3 regions of the Flavobacterium sp. KBS0721 genome follow, and region 1 is predicted to be linked to each of the others. Evidence: riboswitches for the same ligand, from Rfam matches in the RefSeq annotation. Region 1 holds a riboswitch; each other region holds the start of a gene.

Region 1 (7,630 bases):
CCCCAAAAGAGCCTCAAAAGGAAATGCTATCAAATTTTTATGCCGTAAATGGTCTATTCCTTTATCGAATGTTATTGCTGCTGGAGATTCCGGAAATGATATCGATATGTTCAGAGGTGCTGTAAAAGGAATCATCGTAGGAAATCGTAGTGTTGAATTGGCTGATTATGAAACTACAAAAAGTATTTATGTGGCCAAAGATTCAGCTTCTTCGGGAATTTTAGAAGGATTAAAACATTATAAAATAATTAAATAAATAACAGATGTTGGTTATTCTTTGAGATGTCCGGATTATCGTTGTCTTTAGAAAGTTCCGAAGGAACGATTCATATTGTAGCAAGGGATTTTAATCCCTTGAAATGTGGAATTTCGACAAAGATTGGTGATTTTGTTTGCGGTCCTTCGACTTCGCTCAGGATGACAAAAAATGACACAATATGTTAAATAATAAAATAGGTTAAATATGTATTCAGGTTCAGGATTTAGTAATTGGGAAATAGGAGACGTCGATGTGTTTATAGATGAAAGCGGAGTGCATCATTTATTTCATCTTATTATTCCCAATCACGATTATATTGCGCATGCAGTATCAAAAGATGGTCTTTCTTGGAAAAGAGTAAAAAATGCTTTGTTTGTAGGCGATCCGGGTGAGTGGGATGATGATATGTTATGGACAATGCATGTTAGTAAAAACTCTGCCGGAGAAGGTTACGAAATGTATTACACAGGTTTAAAACGTCAGGACAAAGGAATAACCCAAAAAGTAGGGCGCGCAGTTTCGCCTGATTTAATTCACTGGACAAAAGACAATCAATATGGATTACCATTGCGAAGTAATGCCCCATATTATGAAAGCAGGGAGAACAATCCGCGTGAATGGCTTAGTTTCAGGGATCCTTATAAATATGAATTTGAAGGAGAAGATTATTTGCTTATTTGTGCCCGTAGCGCTGTAGGACCAACATACAGAAGAGGTTGTATAGGAGTTGCAAAAAGAGAAGAAAAAGGTTTTGTGCTGCAAAAACCGCTGCACGTAGCGTATGTATATGATGATATCGAATGTCCCTGCGTGGTAGAAATAAAAGGAATGCATTATTTGCTGGGTTCAATTCGCGAAGATATCAAAGTGCGTTACTGGTTTTCTCCCGATTTTAAAGGAGAATACCACGCCTTTCATAATAATGTATTAATGCCGCAAGGCAATTACGCCGCAAGAATTGTAAAAGAAGGCGAGTATTATCTCATTTATAATTTTTACTTCGTGGGAGGAAATGTGAATACACTTCGCGTGATTCCGCCACCAAAACAGCTGGATGTTGATAGTAATGGAAGATTGTTATTAAAGACCTATCATCACTGGAGAACGCTTTACCAGAGAACCATTCAACAAAAAAACTTGCCTATTCCGGTACCTATTTTAGGAAATCCGTCGGCAAATTTTGAGGTAGAAAATGAAAATAAATGGCGAATGGGCTGCCGAAGCGGTTATGAAGTTTTTTGTTTTGATAAACCATCGGAAAATTTTGTCTGGGAAGGAACATTGGCTGTCGAAGGAATGGGAAAAACCGGTTTTGTGATCGAATGTGATGAACAAGGAACGGCTTATTACATCTCAATTGATTTTGTAAATGGGTTTGTGCAATTTAGAGCCTGGGGATTTAATGAAAAGGATGTAAAAAATAATTTTGTTTTCGAAAATATTCAAACCAACCAATTTGAAATTGTAGATACTAAAGAAATTTATTTTAAGATCATTCGTTACGGAAATTATTACGAGCTTTCGATCAATGAAATAGTGAAGCTAACGTTATTGGACTATAAATACAGCGAAGGTAAAATTGGCGTTTACGTTTGTTCTGCTATAGTTGCTTTAAGTGATTCAAAAATTCATGTAATTCCAGAACCCGAGAACGAATATGCAACCGCAGATCCTAATAAAGCAATGGATGAATACAATAAAATAGCACAGTAGTTAAGTTGTAATAATGATGGTTGAACTATTGGGAATTACTTTCTATAATGCTTTTAACGCTTTGAATAAAAGTTTCGGTATTGTTGATTTCGCCTTTTATATAAACATCATATTCGGTTAATTTAAACTGTTCCAGCATATCTTTTTTTAGATATTTTATCATAGACTCAAGACTTCGGGTATCGGTTTCTGTTTGTCTTTTTAATTCACGTTGTTTGCTTTCCAGGTAAGCTAAAGTTCTTTTTAATCTTAGTACATTACTATTGTCCACACTTAATATTCTTAAATTTAATAAAAATAACGATAATCAGGAATAAGATAAAATTCAATATTTTTCCAAAAACGTACCAGTGAATTGAATTTATCTTATTACAAGACTATCGTTTCAGGTAATTACGTAAGAATTGGATTTTTAGTTTTGAAATATAAGGCAAAAAATTAAAAAGAATAATAAGAATTAGATGTTTTTGGGTATAACAGTTTGATATGTTACTGTTTAGATCGAAATGTAAGAAGATTTTTATTTGATTTTTTATTTAAAAATCTTTGCGAAAGGAAATGTAGATGAAGCTTTTTTTTAATTTGAAATAAAAAATGATAGCAGGTAAAACAGAATAATAAAGAAGCTGTGTTTTTCTTACTCAGGCAAACACAGCTTCTTTTATATTATAGCGTGACAGATTATTTTACAACAGTCGCTTCCAGTTCAACTTTTAAGGTTTCAAAAAGACTTTTCACTTCGAGTAAAGTTGTAGCTTGTTTGATGTTGTGTTTCGCCACCCAATCCTGAATAAGATTAAAATGCGGCCAAAGCTCATCAGTCGCGGTAGTGTAAATATTCAACCGAACAATTCCGCTGCATTCATATCCGGCTTCAGTAATGACTTGTTCCAGATTTTTTAACGCCAGTTTTATTTGCGATTCCATGTTTTCGTTACTCGAGATTCCTTCAGCATTGATAGCCGTTTGTCCCGAAACGTACAGGGTTCCTTCCGGATTTTTTACTTCAACAGCCTGTACGTAACTGCGCTGGTTCTGCCATTCCCAAGGATTGATTGCTCTTTTTTCCATTTGTTTTCCTTTTTTCGTTTGTGCCAATACAGGCATCGTAGTTAATAATAGTAATACTAAAAGGTTTGCTGTTTTTTTCACGATTACATTTTAAAATTGTAATACAAAATTGAGCATAACGGCTGGAAAGTACTCGTGACATTTTTCACGATTTTGATGTGAGAATTGTCACATCAGGAAGATAATCGACTTAGTGTTTCGCGCGAAACTCCTAAATACGAGGCAATAAGACTTTTGGGAACACGCTGCATTAGCGAAGGATATTGTTTTAATAATTGGTCGTAACGTTCTTTAGAGTTAGAAGTCTGCCAGGAAATAATGCGGCGTTGTGATCCCAGAAAACCAAAAGTGGCTTTCTCCAGAAAAAAGCGCTCCATTTTTTGCAGGCCGTTGCATAGTTTTTTATAATCTTCCAACGAGCAGCAAAGCACTTCAGTATCTTCAAGGCATTCTAATGTCATTGTAGCTTCAGTTTGGGTAAAAAAGGCGTAGTAATCACTTTCCCACCAATCTTCCATCGCAAAAGAAACAACATGCTGCTTTGCTTTTTCATCAGTATAAACCAATTTTAAAAGTCCCGAAAGTACAAAATAAGAATGCTTTACAGGATCGCCTTCCTGAATAAGAAACTGATGCTTTTTAAATTTTTTGGCAGTAAAATGAGCAGCCACAAAAGCAAACTCCTCGTCTGTGAGAGGAATTATTTTCTCGATATGTTCTCTAAGTTGATTGTGCATAGTAGCATCCAAAGTTATTGAAATTTTAATAATAGAAAAGCTTTTATTAGCGATATCAATTTTGGGATTAGCATAAAATATAAGAAAATTAAATTTAGAAAGTAGTTAACGATTTAATAAAATTAATAACAATTTCTTAAACTTTTGTTTATTAGTGTGTTGATAAATAATGTTTTATAAAGCAATTTTAGGAACATTATTAACGAATTAATATTTATATTTGAGAATGAATCAGAGTCAAATAATTTAAAATATTTACAAATGGATAAAGCTATAAAACTAAAAGTTCGTAAGGAGTTGGATAGTCAACAACAGTTGAATATTATTAAATTAAAAGGTAGTTTAATCTCTAAAGGTTATACCGAAATTATTCACATCCTGGATCAGGATGATGAATTTCATATCAATTCTTTCGCAACTCCTTCTGAAACTACAAATGAAGTCCAGGAATTTATTAAAGCATTTATCTACAAAGAAAATTTGGCAGATACGATAACAATTTTCAGATAATTATAAAATTATTGCTTATAAATAAAAATCTACATTTTATTAGATCATTAATTTCTAATCCTATTTCAACCATAGCCCAAGGTTTCAACCTTGGGTTACGTGTTTTTAGAACCAAATTCTCCAAGTCCAAACGGTCGAAATCGTTGCCAATCTTAGATCTGTATTTTAACTCAAATTAATTTGGCAAAAACCTGTTTTTAAGACACTTGTGTTATTAATAGCATTTGTGTTAATTCATTGTTAAAAATGTAATTTTGTTGCATTATACTTCTTTTTATAAAGATAATCATATCTTTACGTCAGATTTTGGTCTGTTTTCTTTAGAAAAATAAAAGAAAATAGTTAAAAGGGAATCAGGTGTAAATCCTGAGCAGACCCGCTACTGTAAGTTCTATACAAGTCTTTAAACGTTACTAATGCCATTGTTCGCCGCTGCGGATGAGAAGGTTGTTTAAAGATGGAACAAGTCAGGAGACCTGCCATAATCACATAGTTTAAGACTTTCGTGGAATAAAGTCGAACAACAAGAATTGACCTGCTATTGCATAGCGGGATTCTCTCTTTTTGCTTTTTGATTACTACATCCGCGAAATTTATTTTAATTAAATCAGTGATGTATAATACAAAAAAAATACTCTTATTCTCTTTCTTGTTTTTTGCTCCTTATTTGCTTCATTCGCAAGTATCTAATGACAGTTTGCGCGTTTTAAAAGAAGTTATTTTGAAAGGTAAACCCTATCAGGAAGTAATTCCCGTACAAAGCCTTTCTGGAAAATTACTCGAGAATTTAGGAAGCCATAATGTTGCCGATGCGTTGAGATATTTTGCCGGAATCCAAATTAAGGATTATGGCGGTCTCGGCGGACTTAAAACGGTCGATGTACGTAATATGGGAACACATCATGTAGGTGTTTTTTACGATGGTATTCAGTTGGGTAACGCGCAAAACGGAGTCACGGATTTGGGCAAATATTCCTTAGATGACATGGAATCCCTAACATTATACAACGGACAGAAAAGTGAAATTTTTCAATCAGCAAAAGATTTTTCAGCCGCTTCGACTATTTATTTAAGAACAAAACGTCCTGTTTTTGTTGGCGATAAAAAAACAAATTTACTGGTACGGTTTAAAACCATGTCTATCAATTACTTCGATCCTTCTTTTAGATGGGAACAAAAACTGAGCGATAAAGTCAGTCTGAACGTCAGTTCTGAATACATCAAATCAAACGGACAATATAAATTTAGATACAAAAGAAATAATCTCGACGGATCTATAGCTTACGATACCACTGCCACGAGACATAATAGCGATATAGAAGCCTTACGATTTGAATCCGGACTTTACGGAAAAATCAATAACGGTTCCTGGGATGCCAAAGTGTATTACTATGATTCTGATCGAGGAGCTCCGGGAGCGATTGTCGAGAATAAATTTTCTGATGGTTTCAGACAATATGATAAGAATTTTTTCGCACAAGGAACTTTCATTAAAGATTTTACCAAAAGATATAAGTTTCAGGCCAAAGGAAAATACGCTTACGATTACACACATTATGTGGCAAGAGATACAACTAATATATTAGGTGAAACTGTAACTGAAGGCGCTCAATCTGATGATAGTTATTACCAGCAGGAATATTACGTATCGGCAGTAAACATGTACAGTATAGTATCGAACTGGGATGTTTCGCTATCTACAGATTTTCAGTACAACAGATTAAATGCAACCAGAAAAGGAATAAATACTCAGTTTTCTTTTCCACAGCGTTATACAGCATTGTTTTCTTTGGCAAGTTCTTACCGATATGGTGGTTTTAAAGCTTTAGGAAGTGTTGTAGGGACTTATGTTCAGGAAGAAGTGCGCTACAATGCAAAAGCTCCCGATAAAAAAGAATTTACGCCTGCCTTATTTTTAGGGTACACGCCTTTTAAGGATTACGATTTTAATGTGAGAGCATTTGCAAAACGTATTTTCAGAATGCCCACTTTTAATGATTTGTATTATACAATGGTTGGTTCAAGTACTTTAAGACCTGAATATATGAATCAGTACGATATTGGTTTTACTTATAATGTACTTCTACATAAAGGATTTTTGGATAAAATATCTTTTCAGGTTGATGGATATTATACCAATACCAAAGACAAAATAGTAGCAGCGCCAACAGGAAATTTATTTCGCTGGATGATGACCAATATGGGGCAGGTAAAAGGACACGGAATAGAATCTGTCGTGAATATGGGCACGCACATTGGCAAAGTAAACTTAACCACAAATCTTACCTATACCTATTCTGAAAACAGGGATTATACCAAATTTGGCGGTCTGGAATTGTCTTCTTACGGAGATCAAATCCCTTATACGCCATGGCATAGCGGATCCGGAATATTAAATGCTGAGTATGAAACCTGGAACTTCAACTACAGCTTTGTATACGTAGGAAAACGATACAATGGCAATGTCAATAATATAAAAGTCAACGAAGTTCAGCCTTGGTATACACACGATTTGGCAGTACAGAAATCTTTTGCATTTCAGCATTATAAAATGAAAGGCGCAATAGAACTCAACAATGTTTTCGATCAGCAATACGAGGTAATTTACAATTATCCTATGCCGGGTCGTACAATGAAATTTATTATAAGTATCGAGCTATGAAAAAGATCACAACAAAATTAGTCCTCGGTTTATTGATAACCCTTGCTTTTGTTTCCTGTAGGGAAGAGGAAACGATTTTTCCATCTTCGGATAAAAGTGTAGCTGCGCCAAGAAGCGACGGAAAAATAGAGGGATTTTATCTTCTTAATGAAGGTAATATGGGAATGAACAGAGCCAGTATTGATATATTCAATTACAGGACAGGAAATTATACCACCGATATTTATTCAGAACGAAACCCAACAGTTGTAAAAGAATTGGGTGATGTTGGAAACGATATTCAAATCTACGGCAACAAGGTTTACGCGGTAATTAATGTTTCGAACAAAGTAGAAGTTATTGATAAATGGACGGCAAAACGCATCAAAAAAATAGACATTCCCAATTGTCGATATGTCGCTTTCTATAAAGACAAAGCTTATGTAAGTTCTTACGCAGGTCCGGTCGCCATTGATCCCAATGCCGAAATAGGTTTTGTAGCAGAAATCGATACAACTTCATTAGAAATAAAAAGAAAAGTAAATGTGGGTTATCAGCCCGAACAAATGGTAGTGCACAACGGGAAACTTTACGTTGCCAATTCCGGAGGTTACAGGGTCCCCAATTACGACAGAACTGTATCTGTAATCGATCTTGAAACTTTTACCGAAATAAAAAAGATAGATGTAGGGATCAACC
Region 2 (7,630 bases), 2.0 Mb from region 1:
TGTGAATTTAAACTTCGTTGTGTAGAAGAAGTTTTGAAAAGACATAATTCGGTTAAAGGCACAGCTAGAGCAAACAAGATAGCTGAAAGCAACCTTACGTGCTGGATTAGCCGCTATAATGAATTTGGAATTGAAGGTCTTTTTCCAAGGCAAAAAAATAAAGTTTATACTGCAGACTTTAAATTAAAAGTGATACAAACCATTGAAAATAAGTCTTTATCTTTGGATGAAGCCTGCTTGATTTTCAAAATTCCAGCGCAGTCAACCATAATAAGCTGGCAAAGAAAATATGCAAAAGATGATTTGGCAGGTTTAGAACTTAAATCACGTGGTAGACCAGCAGTTATGAATTTTAAGAGAAAGCAACGAAAAACAGACAAACCTCTAACCAGGGAAGAGGAACTCTTAAAGGAGTTAGAGTACCTGCGCGCTGAGAATGAAATTCTAAAAAAGTTCAACGCCTTAGTTCAAGCCGAGCAAGCCAATCAAAACAAAAAGCTCAAACCATAATGGAATTAAGGCATAAGTATGATTTAGATCTTTTACTAAATTGTATGAACATGGTTAGAAGTACGTATTATTATTATGAAAAGAAAGGTCAGGCAATCGATAAATATCAAGAGATAAAAGATTTAATTAAACAGATTTACAATTATCATAAAGGTAGATTAGGATATAGACGTATTACTCTATTAATCAAAAAAGAGGGGATTTTAATTAATCACAAAACAGTGCTTCGATTGATGAAATTTTTAGGATTAAAAAGTTTAATCAGAATCAAGAAGTACAGATCGTATAAAGGAGAGCAGGGAAAGATAGCTCCTAATCTACTACAGCGCAATTTTAAAGCTGATAGACCTAACCAGAAATGGGCAACCGATGTGACTGAATTTAATGTTTCTGGCAATAAATTGTACTTATCGCCGATAATTGATCTGTTTAATGGAGAGATAATTAGCTATGAATTATCACAAAGACCAGTGTTTAATCAAGTTTTAAATATGCTTGAAAAAGCATTTAAAAAAATACCCGATAATACTAATCTGACTCTGCATTCTGACCAAGGCTGGCAGTATCAAATGAAACAATACCACCATTTATTAAAGAAAAAAGGAATTAAACAAAGTATGTCCAGAAAAGGTAATTGTCTTGATAATGCGATAATTGAAAACTTCTTTGGAATATTAAAATCAGAGTTGTTTTATCTTAAAAAATACACTTCCATTAATCAATTGAAACAAGAGATTGTTGAGTATATAAATTATTATAATAATGACAGAATTAAACTTAATCTAAAAGGAATGAGCCCGATACAATATCGAGCTCATTATTATAAAACTTAATTATTAATTTGTCTAAACTTTTGGGTGCAGTCTATTGAGATGGCCCTTTTTAAGATATACTTGCTAAGTAAAGATTTTGGTTTGGTTAGTAATGCAAAAGGGCTGCTCTATATAATAGACAGCCCTTTTCTGGTTGTTAAATTTATGTTTTTAATTCTTAAGACGTTTAATTAGATCTTCAATGTTTTGTTTCCATTTCGGGTATAATTCTTCATTATCAGACCATAACTCATTTAATTCAGAATTATCACTTATGACTTTTTCTAAGGCACGTACTGCAGATGTTTTTAAATCGTTTAAAATAAGTTCCTTATTTAGGGAATTAAAAAGATTTACATTAGTTTCGTCTTCCTCATCTTCGTTGTCATTTCTAAATTTTGTTCCATTTAAAAAATTATCAATGTACGCAGCAGAAACTGTAACTGCATGGCAATCTTCGTAATCTAAATAATCTGAATTTATTGCTTTTTCAAATGAAGAGTTAAAAAAAGTTCTAGCATCCTCTCTTATTTCGTCAAAGAAGTCATAAGCTGTGTCGTCATCAAATATTCCGTAATCCCAAGCTCCCATTTTTTTAATTTTTAAAATATTATTGCAAAGTTTTTTGTGATATCTTACTTGTAAATATATTGAATTTTGATTTCAAAAACTTTACCACGTAATTATTTCTTCTTATCGTTATATTCTCCAATCACGGCAAAATAACCAAATGTTCCTAATCCTAAAACAATAAGAGGAGTAAGAATAAAAAGGATAATGATTCCAAAAACTAAATCATCTTGCTGGTCTGACAGGAGTTTGGGTAAGCCAAATTCAAATACACAAAAGTAAGCCGCTGCAGCTGCAAGAATAATCCATAAAACACCTAAAATTTGTTTGATCGCATTCATAGTTTATAATATTAAAGGTGATTGGTTTTGTTTTTATTATCGATATAAATCATTCCAATTACAAAACAGACTGAAGCTATAATAATAGGATACCAAAGTCCGTCGAGGTAAAATTCCGCTTTTCCGGCTGCTTTAGAATGCGTTACAAAATAGGTTGAAATAGCAGGAAGTAAACCTCCAAAAATACCATTACCAACATGATAAGGCAGAGACATTGAAGTATATCTGATCTTTGTTGGAAACATTTCGACCAAAAATGCCGCAATAGGTCCGTATACCATGGTAACAAATAAAACCTGAATGAAAACTAAGAAAATTAAAGTCCACTCATCGCTTGAATTGATAGTAATCGAAGTAGTAATCTGATCATCTTTTTTGCCTGAAAAATGCGTCTTTTTCTGTAAAAAAGAAGTTCCGTCGCTATATTCTTTGTGTGTAGTATAAATAGAATCATTATTTTTATTGACCTCTATTGTTTCTTTTGTGGCCTGAGTAAGTTCAGTTTTGTAGCTTACATCTGTGGTATTGTACATCATTTTGTAAATAGGTCTGTAGAATAAAATGGCAAGAAGCATACCGCCCATCATAATATATTTTCGTCCTATTTTGTCGCTCAGCCATCCAAAGAAAATAAAAAACGGAGTACCTAATAATAGTGCAATACCTAATAATCCATCTACCTGCGAAGAATCGATATTCATTACGGTTTTCATAAAACTCATGGCATAAAACTGTCCCGTGTACCAAACAACACCTTGTCCCATTGTGGCTCCAAATAAAGCAAGTAATACAAATTTCAGGTTGTATCTGTTCCCGAAACTTTCTTTTAGAGGGTTTGTACTGGTTGTACCTTCTTTTTTAGCTTTGGCAAAAACCGGAGATTCGTCCATGTTTTTACGAATTAAATAAGAAACGCCTACCATAACAATCGAAACCCAAAACGGAACACGCCATCCCCAGGAATCAAAATCTTCAGGAGAAAGCACATTTTTGGTTGCCAGAATAACCATCAACGAAATGAATAAACCAACTGTCGCGGTAGTTTGAATCCAGGAAGTCCAGTATCCTTTTTGTCCGACTGGAGCATGTTCGGCTACGTAAGTCGCTGCACCTCCGTATTCTCCACCAAGCGCTAATCCTTGCAATAAACGCAAAATCAATACTAATAAAGGCGCCATGAAACCAATCGTTTCATAACTCGGGATACATCCTATTAAAAAAGTAGAACCTCCCATTAATAATAAAGTGGCCATAAAAGTATATTTTCGGCCAATAATATCTCCCAGTCTCCCAAAAAATAAAGCTCCAAATGGTCTGACAACAAATCCGGCAGCAAAAGTGGCTAATGTCGACAAAAAAGCCGCGGTGGGATTATCACTAGGGAAAAATTTAGTTGAAATTACGACGGCCAAACTCCCAAAAATATAGAAATCATACCATTCGATCATAGTACCCATTGATGAGGCTGAAATTACTTTCCAGATGCCTTTTGTAGAAGTTTTACTCATAAACTAATTTGTATACTTGGTAATAATTAAAACTATTAAATATTTTTTAACGAATATAAAAGATAATTTTTTATTTATTTGATACTTTTTTAACAAATAGTGTTTATTTGTTGATTTAACATTTATTCGATAAATCAAAGCTTTATAAATCGAATAAGTTATAGTTTGCTGCAATGCTCAAGGCCTTTAAAATAAAGAACTCTTGCTTTGTTACGAAAGAAAACACTAGTTTTGCAGTTCAAATTTTAGAACAGAAAATGGTTGTCATATTGATACAATATTGACATTAAAAGGGAATTTGGTGTAAATCCAAAACTGTCCCGCAGCTGTAAGCTCATTAACTGAAACCCTTTAATACGTCACTTTTCATTTTGAAAGGGAAGGCTGGGTGTAGGGAGCAAGTCAGAAGACCTGCCATTTTTATAGTAATAAATAGCTTTCGGGGATTGAAGCTTGAATTAAGAACAATACATTTCACTTTCTGTGATCATGTATGGTTTCGTTATTCTATTCTCGTAAGCCAAAAATAGAGTTTATGAGATTTTTTTTCAGCAAATATGATATCGTAAAAACAATTTCCTTCGAGATGTTTTTCTATTCGATTCATTCTTTTTCTTCATTAAAAAAATCATTAAAACGTATCGTTTTACAAGATATTTGCTTTTGCAAAAGTTTGTTTATATAACTTTTGAAAGGGTAAATTGTATTTCGATTTAAAGATTTAAGTAATATAATTTTTTAAATATTTAATAATGAAAAACCAATTTTTTTCCAAACCATTAATTGCAATCGCCTCTTTGATGCTGCTGACAGTTTCGTGTAATAATGATGATGATTTTACAGCGCCGCCTGTAATAAAAGACGAACAGCAGCTAAAAGATACTTTGACCATTGGAAAAGCACTGCAATTGAGCTCAAAATTAGCAGATAGAAAAAATGTTTCTTTTGAATGGGCTATAGACGGAAAAGTAGTAGGATCTGATTCTACCTATATCTTTAAACCGGAAACAAGAGGAGATTTTAAAATTACAATGATAGCCAAAAATGATGGCGGAAACGTAGCTCTTACTTATGATATTCATGCATGGGGAGCATATGAAAATGGTTTCTTTATGATCAACGAAGGATGGTTTGGTCACGGAACAGGAACGGTAGGGTTTTACAGATATGATACAAAAGCAGTAGAAGACAGTGTTTTTGTAAAAGTAAATCCGGATAAGGATTTAAAACCGGCAACGTCTACATTAGAATTTGGAACGATCATTAATAAAAAACTATTTTTAGTTGCTAAAGTTGGCGGACCAGTTGTAGTGGCAGATGCTTATTCGCTTAAAGAAGAAAAAAGAATTGCGGCTAAAGGTGGAAACGACTGGCGTGCACTAGTAGGTATTGATGAAAATCAGGCTCTTTTGACTTCAAGTAAAGGAATATTTAAGCTTAATCTTAATACCATGGAAGTGAGCGGACAAATTGATGGTATTACTGGTCAGGTAGGAGATATCGTGAAGTCTAACGGTTATGTTTTTGCATTGTCTGCTTCAAAAGGCGTGATTGTTATTAATGCTTCGACATTGGCGATCGAAAAAACGATTCCGGGTATGGTATTAGGATTTGCAGTTACCGATGATAAAAAAGTATGGGCAGCAGGAGGTAAAAATCTGATAAGTATAGATTCAAATACTCTTGAAGTAAAAGAAATTCCATTAGGTTTTCAGGCTTACGGAAGCTGGGGAGCATGGCATCCGGGATCTATTACAGCGGCTAAAAATGATGTTTTTATTGCTAAAAACGGAAGTTTTAGCGGTGGTAAAGAAGTTTACAAATACACTGGAACTCCAGAGTCATTGACTGCGCCTTTTATTACATTAACAAATTCAAATATCTTATATGGTGCAGGAATTGGTTATGATCGAAAGAAACATATTTTGGTATTAAATACATTAAATGAAGGTTTTGGCGTTAATTTCTCCATCAATAATCTTTATTTATTTAATGCTGATTCAGGAGTTAAAACAGCTTCGGTAAATTATTCAGGATATTATTTCCCTGCAGTTTCTGTATTTCATCAATAATTTTTTGCAGGTGATTTAATTGCGAAAGAATTTAACCGCAAGGAACGCTAGATTTACGCAAGGGTTCGCAAAGTTTTATTATAAAGCTTTGCGAACCTTTTTTGTGTATTATCACGTGTCCCGTGGTTGAAACCACGGGCTATATTTGAAATGCAACAGCATGTAAGAGTAGAAATTAATGCTAGAATTTTTTTAGTACAATATAAACATAGCCAACGGTTTTAACCGTTGGGACACAATATTGGTAAAATTCAATAGGCTTTTTATCGCAGTCAAAAACTAAAAAAAAAACACAAAGTTCGCAAAGTTTTTTATCGTAAAGCTTTGCGAACTTTGTGTTTTCTCAACATAACGTTAGGTAAAAAAAACTTAGTGACCTTTGCGGTAAAAAAAAATAGCGGTAAAGTCAGGAAAGTGTTAAAAACAAAAAACCCGAATATTGCTATTCGGGTTTTGGTGGTACCTCCAGGGATCGAACCAGGGACACATGGATTTTCAGTCCATTGCTCTACCATCTGAGCTAAGGTACCGTCTTGTGCTCAATGCGGGTGCAAATATAGAATCATTTTTCGTTTATCCAAAACATTTTTTTAAAAAAATCAATTCGTATCTTCGCAATGGTAAAGAAATAAATATGATTTTAACAATTGATGTGGGTAATACTCGAATTAAAGCGGCTGTTTTTGAGGAGAGTACTGTTCTTGAAAACTTTGTTTTTGAGAAAAATGAGCTTGAAGAAAAAATTAAAAAAATTTTAAAAAAATTTTCAAACTGCTCCGATTTGGTTGTTGCATCAGTCGGAAAAATCGAAAAAGAATCTTTCTTGACTTTCGAAAAAGAGCTGAATATTCATTTTTTTACTCATGAAGATGTTTTTCCTTTCGTAAATAAATATGCGACCCCAAAAACTTTAGGAATTGACAGAATGATTTTGGCTTCCGGAGCTACTTTGCAGTTTCCTAAACAAAACAGGTTAGTAATAGATGCTGGAACTTGTATTACCTACGATTTTATCGACGAAAATGATAATTATCTGGGCGGAGCAATTTCTCCGGGTTTACGATTGCGATATGAGGCGTTGCATCACTACACGGCCAAGTTGCCTTTGCTGGCTTTTGAAACGCCTGAAAACTATATAGGAAACTCAACAAAACAGGCCATTCATTCCGGAGTTGTAAATGGCTTCGTCTATGAGATTGATGGTTTTATCGATGAATATCGGGCAAACTTTTCAAATTTTATAATAATTTTAACGGGAGGCGATGCAGTTTTTTTGGCTAAACGATTAAAAAATACCATATTTGCCAATTCAAATTTTCTTTTAGAAAGTTTGAACCAAACATTTCAATATAAAAATCGACAATGATTAAAAAAATTATAGTAAGCGCTTGTTTGCTTATCTCGTTCGTTTCATTTGCTCAACAGGGTGCATCTCCTTATTCTTTCTTCGGAATTGGGGATGTTAGATTTAAAGGAACTCTTGAAAATAGGTCTATGGCTGGAGTTTCTGTAGAGCAGGATAGTATCCATTTGAATATTGAAAATCCGGCAAGTTATGCTAGTTTAAGACAAACTACTTTTACCGTTGGAGGAACTTTTGGAAGTGCAAAACTAAAAACTACTGAAGAATCTGCAAAATCACAAAAATCTACTTTTGATTATTTAGCAGTGGGAATCCCAATGGGAAAATTTGGTGCAGCGTTTGGTTTGGTTCCTGTAACTTCTGTTGACTATAGAATCTTAAATGACCAGACTGCTATACCAGACGGGACAAGTTCTCAACTTCAGGGGAAAGGCGGCGTGAATAAAGTATTTTT
Region 3 (7,630 bases), 2.4 Mb from region 1:
TATCTGCCACATTAAAACCCATTATTCTTTTAGAGTAAGCGTCAGTTATTAGACTTAAATAACATGGATTCTTTCTTTTTCCAATATAGGTTATATCTGATACCCAGACTTGCTCTGGTCTACAAATCTCTAACTCTAATATTTGATTTTGATGTTTTCTAAATCTATGATGAGAGTTTGTTGTTATATGGTAAGAACGTTTTGATATTATCAATAAATGATTTGCTCTAAGTATATCTATAAATTTATCTCGGCCTATTTTAAGTTGATTCAACTCGCTTTTTAAAAGATAATACAATTTTCTTGCTCCAATTCGAGGCATTGTATTTCTAATTTCCAAAACCATATTAACAACTTTTGAAGCCAAAAGCTTCTTATCGCAACTTTTTTTTACTCGACGATAGTAAACCTGTCTGTCAATCCCGAACAAAGTACAGGCAAACATTATTGTTTGTTGTTGTTCTTTTTTAAAATGGTCGATTGTTCGGGTGGTGAGTTTTTTCGAATGTCAATTTGATATTCTTTTTCTGCTATATCAATCATCATATCGAAAATAATAGCTTTTTTATCAGCAACGAAAGCCTGCTGTTCTAAAAATGCTCTTTGTTTTTCCAATAACTTCACTTTGGCTTCAAGTTCCATTATTTTCTGTTCAGGAGATTTTTGCATAAGAGAAGGTGTTTGATTGTCCCAATCAAAGTTACCGAATTTTCGAAGCCATTGAACAATTGTTGAACGTGATTGAATAGCATAATCTTTCTTAACTTGAGAAATTGAGGTTTTTCCCTGTTCTATTTCTTGAACAATTTGAAGTTTTAAAGACATACTGTAATCTTTCTGTGTACGCTTAACATAGCGCAATTCTTGATCTTTTTCCATAATGATACTTTTTGTGTATCGCTATTTCAGGACAAGACATAATAAACATAAAAAAGGCTTTCAATTTCTGAAAGCCTTTTTTTAATGAACTAGAGAAATCCAAAAACTAATTCTAATTGTTCGGGTAGAAACCGTTTGGTCCAAAACCAACAGTTAATGTTTTTAATACAGTTCCTGTAGAAGAATATACTGTAACTGTACCATCTTTAGTAAACGCATTTGCATCTCCTGAATATATTTTACCGTCAATTGCACCAAAACCATAAAAAGTAGACCAACTATTATCTGTAACTGAAAATAAAGCTTTTTCAGAAAAAGTTGTTGCTGTTAAATTCATTACATAAACACCCGTTCCTTGAGTATAATAAATTTTATCTCCATCAATATCCATATTCAAAGCGCCTTTTAGCGTAGTCGATTCTATAGATGTAACAACATCGCTGGTAGTATTGATTTTAAATAATTTACTTTTAGTTTTGTTTCCGGCTAAAACATAAACGCTGCCATTATTTTCTTCAACAGAGTTTATTCCGTCTTCAAGAGTCAGTGTTTTTGCTACAGTATTATTTGCAGGGTTTATTATTGTTACTTCACTTCCGCTTCCAAAAGCGGCGTTTGTTACATATAACTTTCCGTTTGCAGCTATAATTTTTTCTGCTGTTTTACCTAAAGGAATAGACGCTAGGTAAACATAAGTTTTTGCATTATAAACCGTAACTGCGTTAGAAAGTGAATTAGTTACATATAATTTATCATTTAAAACAACACTGAAACGAGGGTTTTCAAGTTTCTCAGTAATTGTTCCTAAACTTTTTAGTGTATAACGGTTTATAATTCTTACCTCGTTAGAATTGTTTAATACAATAAAAGCTTTTTCGTTACTAAACGTTAAAGATTGTGCTACGTCACCCAATACAGCTGAAGGGTTTACCAATTTGAAAATATCATTCTGAAAAGTAGCCAAATCATTTGAAAGAAAGGATACAGAAGCATTTACGTCCTTGTAGTTTCCTTCATTTAAAATAAGGATTCCATTTTGATAGTCTCCTAACGGAATAACTTCTTCGTTGTCATTATTATCGCTGCTACAAGAAGCAAATAAAAATGCAGATGCAATAATTCCTAAATAAAGATTTTTTAGTTTCATGTTTTAATAATTAAGATTTAAGTAAATAGTTAAGTTTCGCCCCGGCATATAGCGATTTGGCAACGCTTCGTAATTTTCGTTCCATAAATTAGCAGCTTTGACGCCTACTTTAAAAGTGTTTTTTTTGCTAAAATTGTAATCAATACCTATGTTAGATACATTATATGCATCAAGAATATATTTTGGATTGTTGTCTGATGTGGTGAAGATTTCTCCCGTATACATAATTTGGTAATAGGCAGATAATTTCCTGTAGTTATAAGAGAATGAACCAGTCAATTTATGATAAGGCACATAAAATAATTGTTTGTCTGTTTTATCATCCAATGAAACAGTGTAAGCATACGTTCCGCTAAAATCAAAAGTATGTTTGCCAAAGTTTTTTCGCCATCCTAAAAGTGCTTCAGCACCATAAATAGTTACTTTGTCTGTGTTTTCAGGTGACCAGTTTCCTGTGTTGTTGGGCAGCCAGCGAATCATATCATTAATTTTCATTCCGTATGCTGTAATGGTCAGCCTGAAATCTTTATATTTAAATTCATTTCCTATTTCTGCCTGAAAAGAACTTTCCGGTTTTAAATCAGGATTTCCACTTCCTTCCCAGTATAAATCATTAAATGTTGGAATTCTATAATTTCTTGAAAAATTAAATTTAAGCTGATAGAAATCTGAAAAGTTATATCTGGAACCAAAAGAAAAAAGCACAGGACTTTTATACACATCCGAAACCTCTTTTCGGGCACTCATTTCATAATTCCATTTGGCTGTAAGACTATGTTTCCATAAAAGACTTAGCCCGCCAATTTCGCGATTGTTTTTTCCAATTCCTGAGCCAACTCCATCATTTTTTGTGTAATCTGCAATCGCACTAATTTTCATTCTAGAAGATAAGGAATAATCAAGATCGTACTTTCCAATAAAACTTTTAACTCCTCCCGAAGTAAATCCATCCCTGTTAATATCTTCAAAATAATTATAATGTTCGGTGATATAAGCTAATTTTAAGTTCGATTCGAATTTGTCGAAAGCGCTGCTCCATGTTAATAAATTTCGGGTATTGTAATCCTGATATTTTGTTTTAGTTTCATTTGGAGAAGTGAGCGAAAAATGACGTTCTCCATCGTAAATTTCGCTATAAAACTTGATACTGTTATTAGTATTTATTTTATATCCAATGGCAGCATCCAGCGTATTATTGTAATATTGTCCGTTTTTGTTCCAGACTTTCTGACCTACAAATTTAAAATCATTGTCTGAACTGTTTCTGGTAAAACTAGCATCAAAACTCCACTTTTTTGTGGCGGCTGTAATACCATAAATTGCACTTATGGTATTGAATTCGCCGTAGTATATCTGAAAATCGTTTTTAAAAGTATCAGTAAATTTCAAATCATTATTCAAATGAATCGTTCCTCCAATGGCACCGCTTCCGTAAACGATACTTCCGCCGCCTGCTTTTACATCAATAGAACTAAAGCCACGTGTTGAAATTGTATTAAAATCAGTTTGTCCTAAAAGTTGAGAGTTAATATTAATTCCGTTCCAGACTACTACAGTTTGTTGGGCGGTAGTTCCTCTAAAAGAAGGAGAGGAAGTCATGCCAAGGCCATTCTCTTTAAAATAAATAACAGTATTATAATTTAAAAGAGAAATCAGTGAAGACTGGTTTTTAGTAATAATGGAATCATTTAGCCGTTGAAGAGATTGGGTATTAGAAGAGTTTTTAAGATTCGCATCAGAAACCACAACTTCTTTTAAGTTATTAATAGTATCGCTCTGCGCTACAATAATCTGGCACAAGAAGAATAAACAAAAAGCAAAAAGTTTTTTCAAAGTCATAATTTCTACACTCTTTTTCCCGAGAGCTCGATATTTGTTACAAAGGCAGGTCTCCTGGCTTGCGTCTTGTTGTTTACCTTCCCGTTCGCGGGGGCGAGCAGTGGTTTGTAGATAACAACAATCATTCTTTTTTAGAACTAAGCTTACAGTTGCGGGTACAGCTCAAGATTTGATTATTACTTGATTCCCTTTTAATGTGTTTGAAATAACACAACCTTAATTGGCTGCAAAGATAAAGTTAAAAATGTCGATTTTTCTAATTTGTTTGACTTTTAAAACTAAAATGGAAACAAAATGATAATTAGAGTTCGATTTTGATAACTTGTCCAAAATCTACTTTGTTATTAAAGGCATCTTTTAGCGGCAATGAAGTATGATGACATAAAATGCTACGAATCACTCCAGCATGTGCTACGATAATGATAGGTTTTGTTATTTCTTTTGAAATTTGAGATAAAAAATCGCCAACTCGTTCATGTAATCTTATAAACGATTCGCCATTGGAGGCGCTACTATTTACAAAATCCTCCATCCAGGGATTAAGTTGTTCAGGCGGAATCTCATTCCAGTTTTTCATTTCCCAATCGCCAAAATGCATTTCCATCAAACGATCTTCTTTTTCAAATGCAATCGTTTTAATATTTTTTTGAATGTATTCTGCTAAAATCACACAACGTTTCAACGGACTGGAAAAAATTATTGCTTCAGAAGGTAATTGCGAAACGATATTTTCAAAAACAGATTCAAAAGGTTCTGCCAATCCCACATCCGATTGTCCGTAGCAAACTCCTTTTTCGCAAATTGTTTCGGTGTGACGAACTAGATAAGCTTCCATATCAAAAGTAGACTTAAATAATAAACAACCTCGCAAACCTGTTGTGTTGCGCCAAGGCAATCACCGGTATATCCATCAATCCATTTTTTGAAATAGCGCGCCAGAAAAAATCGTGTTATAAAAACCGGAACTAAAGCTAAAAGGAATTTATATTGAAAATAAGAGAAAACAAAAAGAGGAAGCAATCCGAAGAAAAAAGAACCTAAAACTTCTTTCCAGGAATGGTTTTTAGCAATAGGTTTACTTTTGCTCGAAGCGTCGTCTCTTGAATATTCATCCGTAAAAATAATAGAGATCGCAGCCAAACGGCTTAAAGCGTGCGCTGAAACAAATAAAAGAAATACTTGAATAATCGATGTAGTAATATCTCCTTTGAAAAGAGAAATTGATTCTGAAAGTAATTTGAATTTCACTAAAAACAATAAAACCAAACCAATGGCTCCATAAGCGCCAATCGCGCTGTCTTTCATAATGATCAGGATTTTTTCTTTGGTCCAGCCACCGCCAAAACCATCACAAACATCTGCAAAACCATCTTCATGAAAAGCTCCCGTCGTAAGTACAGAAATAATTAGAGCAAAAATTACCGCTGTTTCTACAGAAAGAAAAAGAGAAAAAAGATAAAAAGTTAGAAAAGAAATACTGCCAACAATCCAGCCAATCAAAGGAAAATACCGAGTGGCCTTGTTTAAATAATCAGGATGATGGTCGATGTTTTTTGGACAAGGAATTCTGGTGTAGAACATTAAAGAGGTAAAGAAAATATGTAGTTCTTTTTTCATTTAAAAAATGTAGAGTTATTCGGCTAAAGCCATTTTGATTGTCAATTATGTAACCAACATCTAAAGATGTTGTCTATTCAATTTAGATTGCTGATAATTTTCATTATTAATCTGAATGTATTTTTTCTGAATAGCCCCCAGATTTATCTGGGGTATTGTTATTTAGTGCTACAAAGGCTTTAGCCAAATTCTTGTTATTTATTTTTTTTGAAACCCAAATTTGCTAATAATTTCATTGTATTCTTCCTGAAAAGTTTTTTTCTTATGATGACTTTCTTGGTTTTTAATATAATCCCTTACTTTATCTACTAAAGATTCTGAAACTGAAACCGCAAAATATTCATCTTGCCACTCAAATTTTTCTTTTGTCAATTTATTTTTATTAATCCAAAATGAAGATTCGCCCTTAAGTAATTGTATTATTTTTTGAATATTTTGATCAACTCCCAAAGAAATTAGACAATGGCAATGATCTGAATATCCATTTATAAAATCAACATAAATTCCTTTTTCCTTTGCGTTTTCTCTAATATGATTCCAAACCTTTTGTCTTAATTCTAATGAATCTAAAAATGGAAATCTATTTTTTGTACCCCAAACAAAATGGATGTACACTTTTATTAATGGCATAATTATAATGTTTTTCTTACTTAACGAAAAAATAGCACTAAAATTACTTCCTACTAATCCCTGCACTTTCAAAACTTGCCATATCATTCAAAAAAGTTTCAGCCGATTTTAAAATAGGAAAAGCAATGGCACAACCCGTTCCTTCGCCCAAACGTAAATCCAGATTTAAAATAGGTTTTGCATCTAAATAATCAAGAAGTTTTTGGTGTGCTTTCTCGGCAGAACAGTGACAGAAAAAAGCATTGTTTTTAATATTGGGATTTATTTTTGAAGCAATCAAAAAAGCCACGCTACAAATAAAACCATCAACCAAAATCAGCATTTTGTTCTCCAGGGCGGTCAACATTCCGCTGGCGATTTGTATAATTTCAAAACCTCCAAAATAAGCCAGCTGCTGTTTTAATTCGGCTTGACCGGAATAATTTTCAATTGCTTTTTTGAGTAAGTTTTGTTTCTGAAGCAGTTTGTCATCCTCAACTCCGGTGCCTTTTCCAACACAATCTTCGATAGGTAAACCCGTTAAAAGACTCATTAAAACCGAAGCCGTAGAAGTATTTCCAATTCCCATTTCACCAAAGCCAATACAGTTAGAACGGGTTTTAGCAATGTCTTCAACAATCGACTTTCCTTTTTCGAAACACAATTGCAATTCGGTTTCGCTCATAGCGGGAATGTGCAAAAAAGACTGTGTTCCTTTGGCGATTTTTGCATGAATCAAATTCGCATTGGTGGGAAAATCATAATTTACTCCGGCATCCACAATCGATAATTGAATCTTGTTTTGATTGCAAAATACATTGATTGCCGCACCGCCATCAAGAAAATTACCCACCATTTGTCGCGTAACATCTTGCGGATAAGCACTCACGCCATGATTTGCAATCCCGTGATCAGCTGCAAAAACTACTATATTTGGTTTTGTTATTTTTGGATTCAGAGTTTCAAAAACCGTTGCCATTTGAAAAGCCAGCTTTTCGAGACTTCCTAAAGAACCAATAGGTTTCGTTTTAGAATCTATTTTTTCCTGTAAAATTGTACTGAAATCATTTTTAGTTTCGACCTCGTTTTCAACTTTTAGATTAAAATCTGTAATAAAATTTTCAGCAACATTTTTAATCTCTTTACAAATTGGAGCTTCAGATTTTTGTTTCCAATGCAATTGCTGCAACATCGGTTGATTGTCATAATTCGTTGCAGGTTTTCCAATACAGAAATACCCCAAAGGCTCGATATTTTCAGGTAAATCGAGAATTTTTTTAAACTGGTAATAATCTAAAATCGAAACCCAACCCATGCCGTAACCTTGTTCTGTAAGCGAAAGCCAGATATTCTGTGCCGCACAAACCGAACTAAATTTTACCGCTTCATTACTGCCTACAGTCCCAATAGTAAATTGGTTTAAAACCGATCGATCGTACGCAATAATAAGTCCAATTGGAGCTTCTTCAATCGCTTCAAGTTTCAACGATTTGTAATGCTCTTTTTGTTCGGGATTATCGGTAAGTTCTTCTGCCTTTT

Evidence for each region. A riboswitch is a leader RNA that binds a small molecule or an ion and turns the genes downstream of it on or off. The one in region 1 is predicted to bind cobalamin.
Region 2: it holds a riboswitch for cobalamin, as region 1 does, so the genes downstream of both, B0M43_RS07140 (DUF5074 domain-containing protein) here and B0M43_RS15665 (TonB-dependent receptor) in region 1, are expected to answer to the same signal.
Region 3: it holds a riboswitch for cobalamin, as region 1 does, so the genes downstream of both, B0M43_RS00560 (TonB-dependent siderophore receptor) here and B0M43_RS15665 (TonB-dependent receptor) in region 1, are expected to answer to the same signal.

What each region holds. Positions count from the first base shown of each region.
Region 1 is NZ_CP042170.1:3,611,382-3,619,011, forward strand. It holds gene B0M43_RS15635 (HAD-IIB family hydrolase) at 1-256, shown strand, start outside; gene B0M43_RS15640 (glycosyl hydrolase family 32) at 464-1,972, shown strand; gene B0M43_RS15645 (hypothetical protein) at 1,998-2,243, opposite strand; gene B0M43_RS15650 (RidA family protein) at 2,654-3,043, opposite strand; gene B0M43_RS15655 (Crp/Fnr family transcriptional regulator) at 3,217-3,780, opposite strand; gene B0M43_RS15660 (hypothetical protein) at 4,042-4,290, shown strand; cobalamin riboswitch at 4,581-4,789, shown strand; gene B0M43_RS15665 (TonB-dependent receptor) at 4,904-6,952, shown strand; gene B0M43_RS15670 (DUF5074 domain-containing protein) at 6,949-7,630, shown strand, end outside.
Region 2 is NZ_CP042170.1:1,598,182-1,605,811, forward strand. It holds gene B0M43_RS07115 (helix-turn-helix domain-containing protein) at 1-510, shown strand, start outside; gene B0M43_RS07120 (IS3 family transposase) at 510-1,343, shown strand; gene B0M43_RS07125 (DUF4259 domain-containing protein) at 1,494-1,913, opposite strand; gene B0M43_RS07130 (DUF6814 family protein) at 2,006-2,233, opposite strand; gene B0M43_RS07135 (MFS transporter) at 2,245-3,741, opposite strand; cobalamin riboswitch at 3,983-4,175, shown strand; gene B0M43_RS07140 (DUF5074 domain-containing protein) at 4,494-5,813, shown strand; tRNA gene B0M43_RS07145 (tRNA-Phe) at 6,268-6,343, opposite strand; gene B0M43_RS07150 (type III pantothenate kinase) at 6,448-7,179, shown strand; gene B0M43_RS07155 (hypothetical protein) at 7,176-7,630, shown strand, end outside.
Region 3 is NZ_CP042170.1:104,822-112,451, reverse strand. It holds gene B0M43_RS00570 (IS3 family transposase) at 1-445, opposite strand, end outside; gene B0M43_RS24595 (transposase) at 445-879, opposite strand; gene B0M43_RS00565 (YncE family protein) at 992-2,026, opposite strand; gene B0M43_RS00560 (TonB-dependent siderophore receptor) at 2,030-3,865, opposite strand; cobalamin riboswitch at 3,892-4,099, opposite strand; gene cobC (alpha-ribazole phosphatase) at 4,167-4,700, opposite strand; gene B0M43_RS00550 (adenosylcobinamide-GDP ribazoletransferase) at 4,685-5,482, opposite strand; gene tnpA (IS200/IS605 family transposase) at 5,681-6,199, opposite strand; gene cobT (nicotinate-nucleotide--dimethylbenzimidazole phosphoribosyltransferase) at 6,156-7,630, opposite strand, start outside.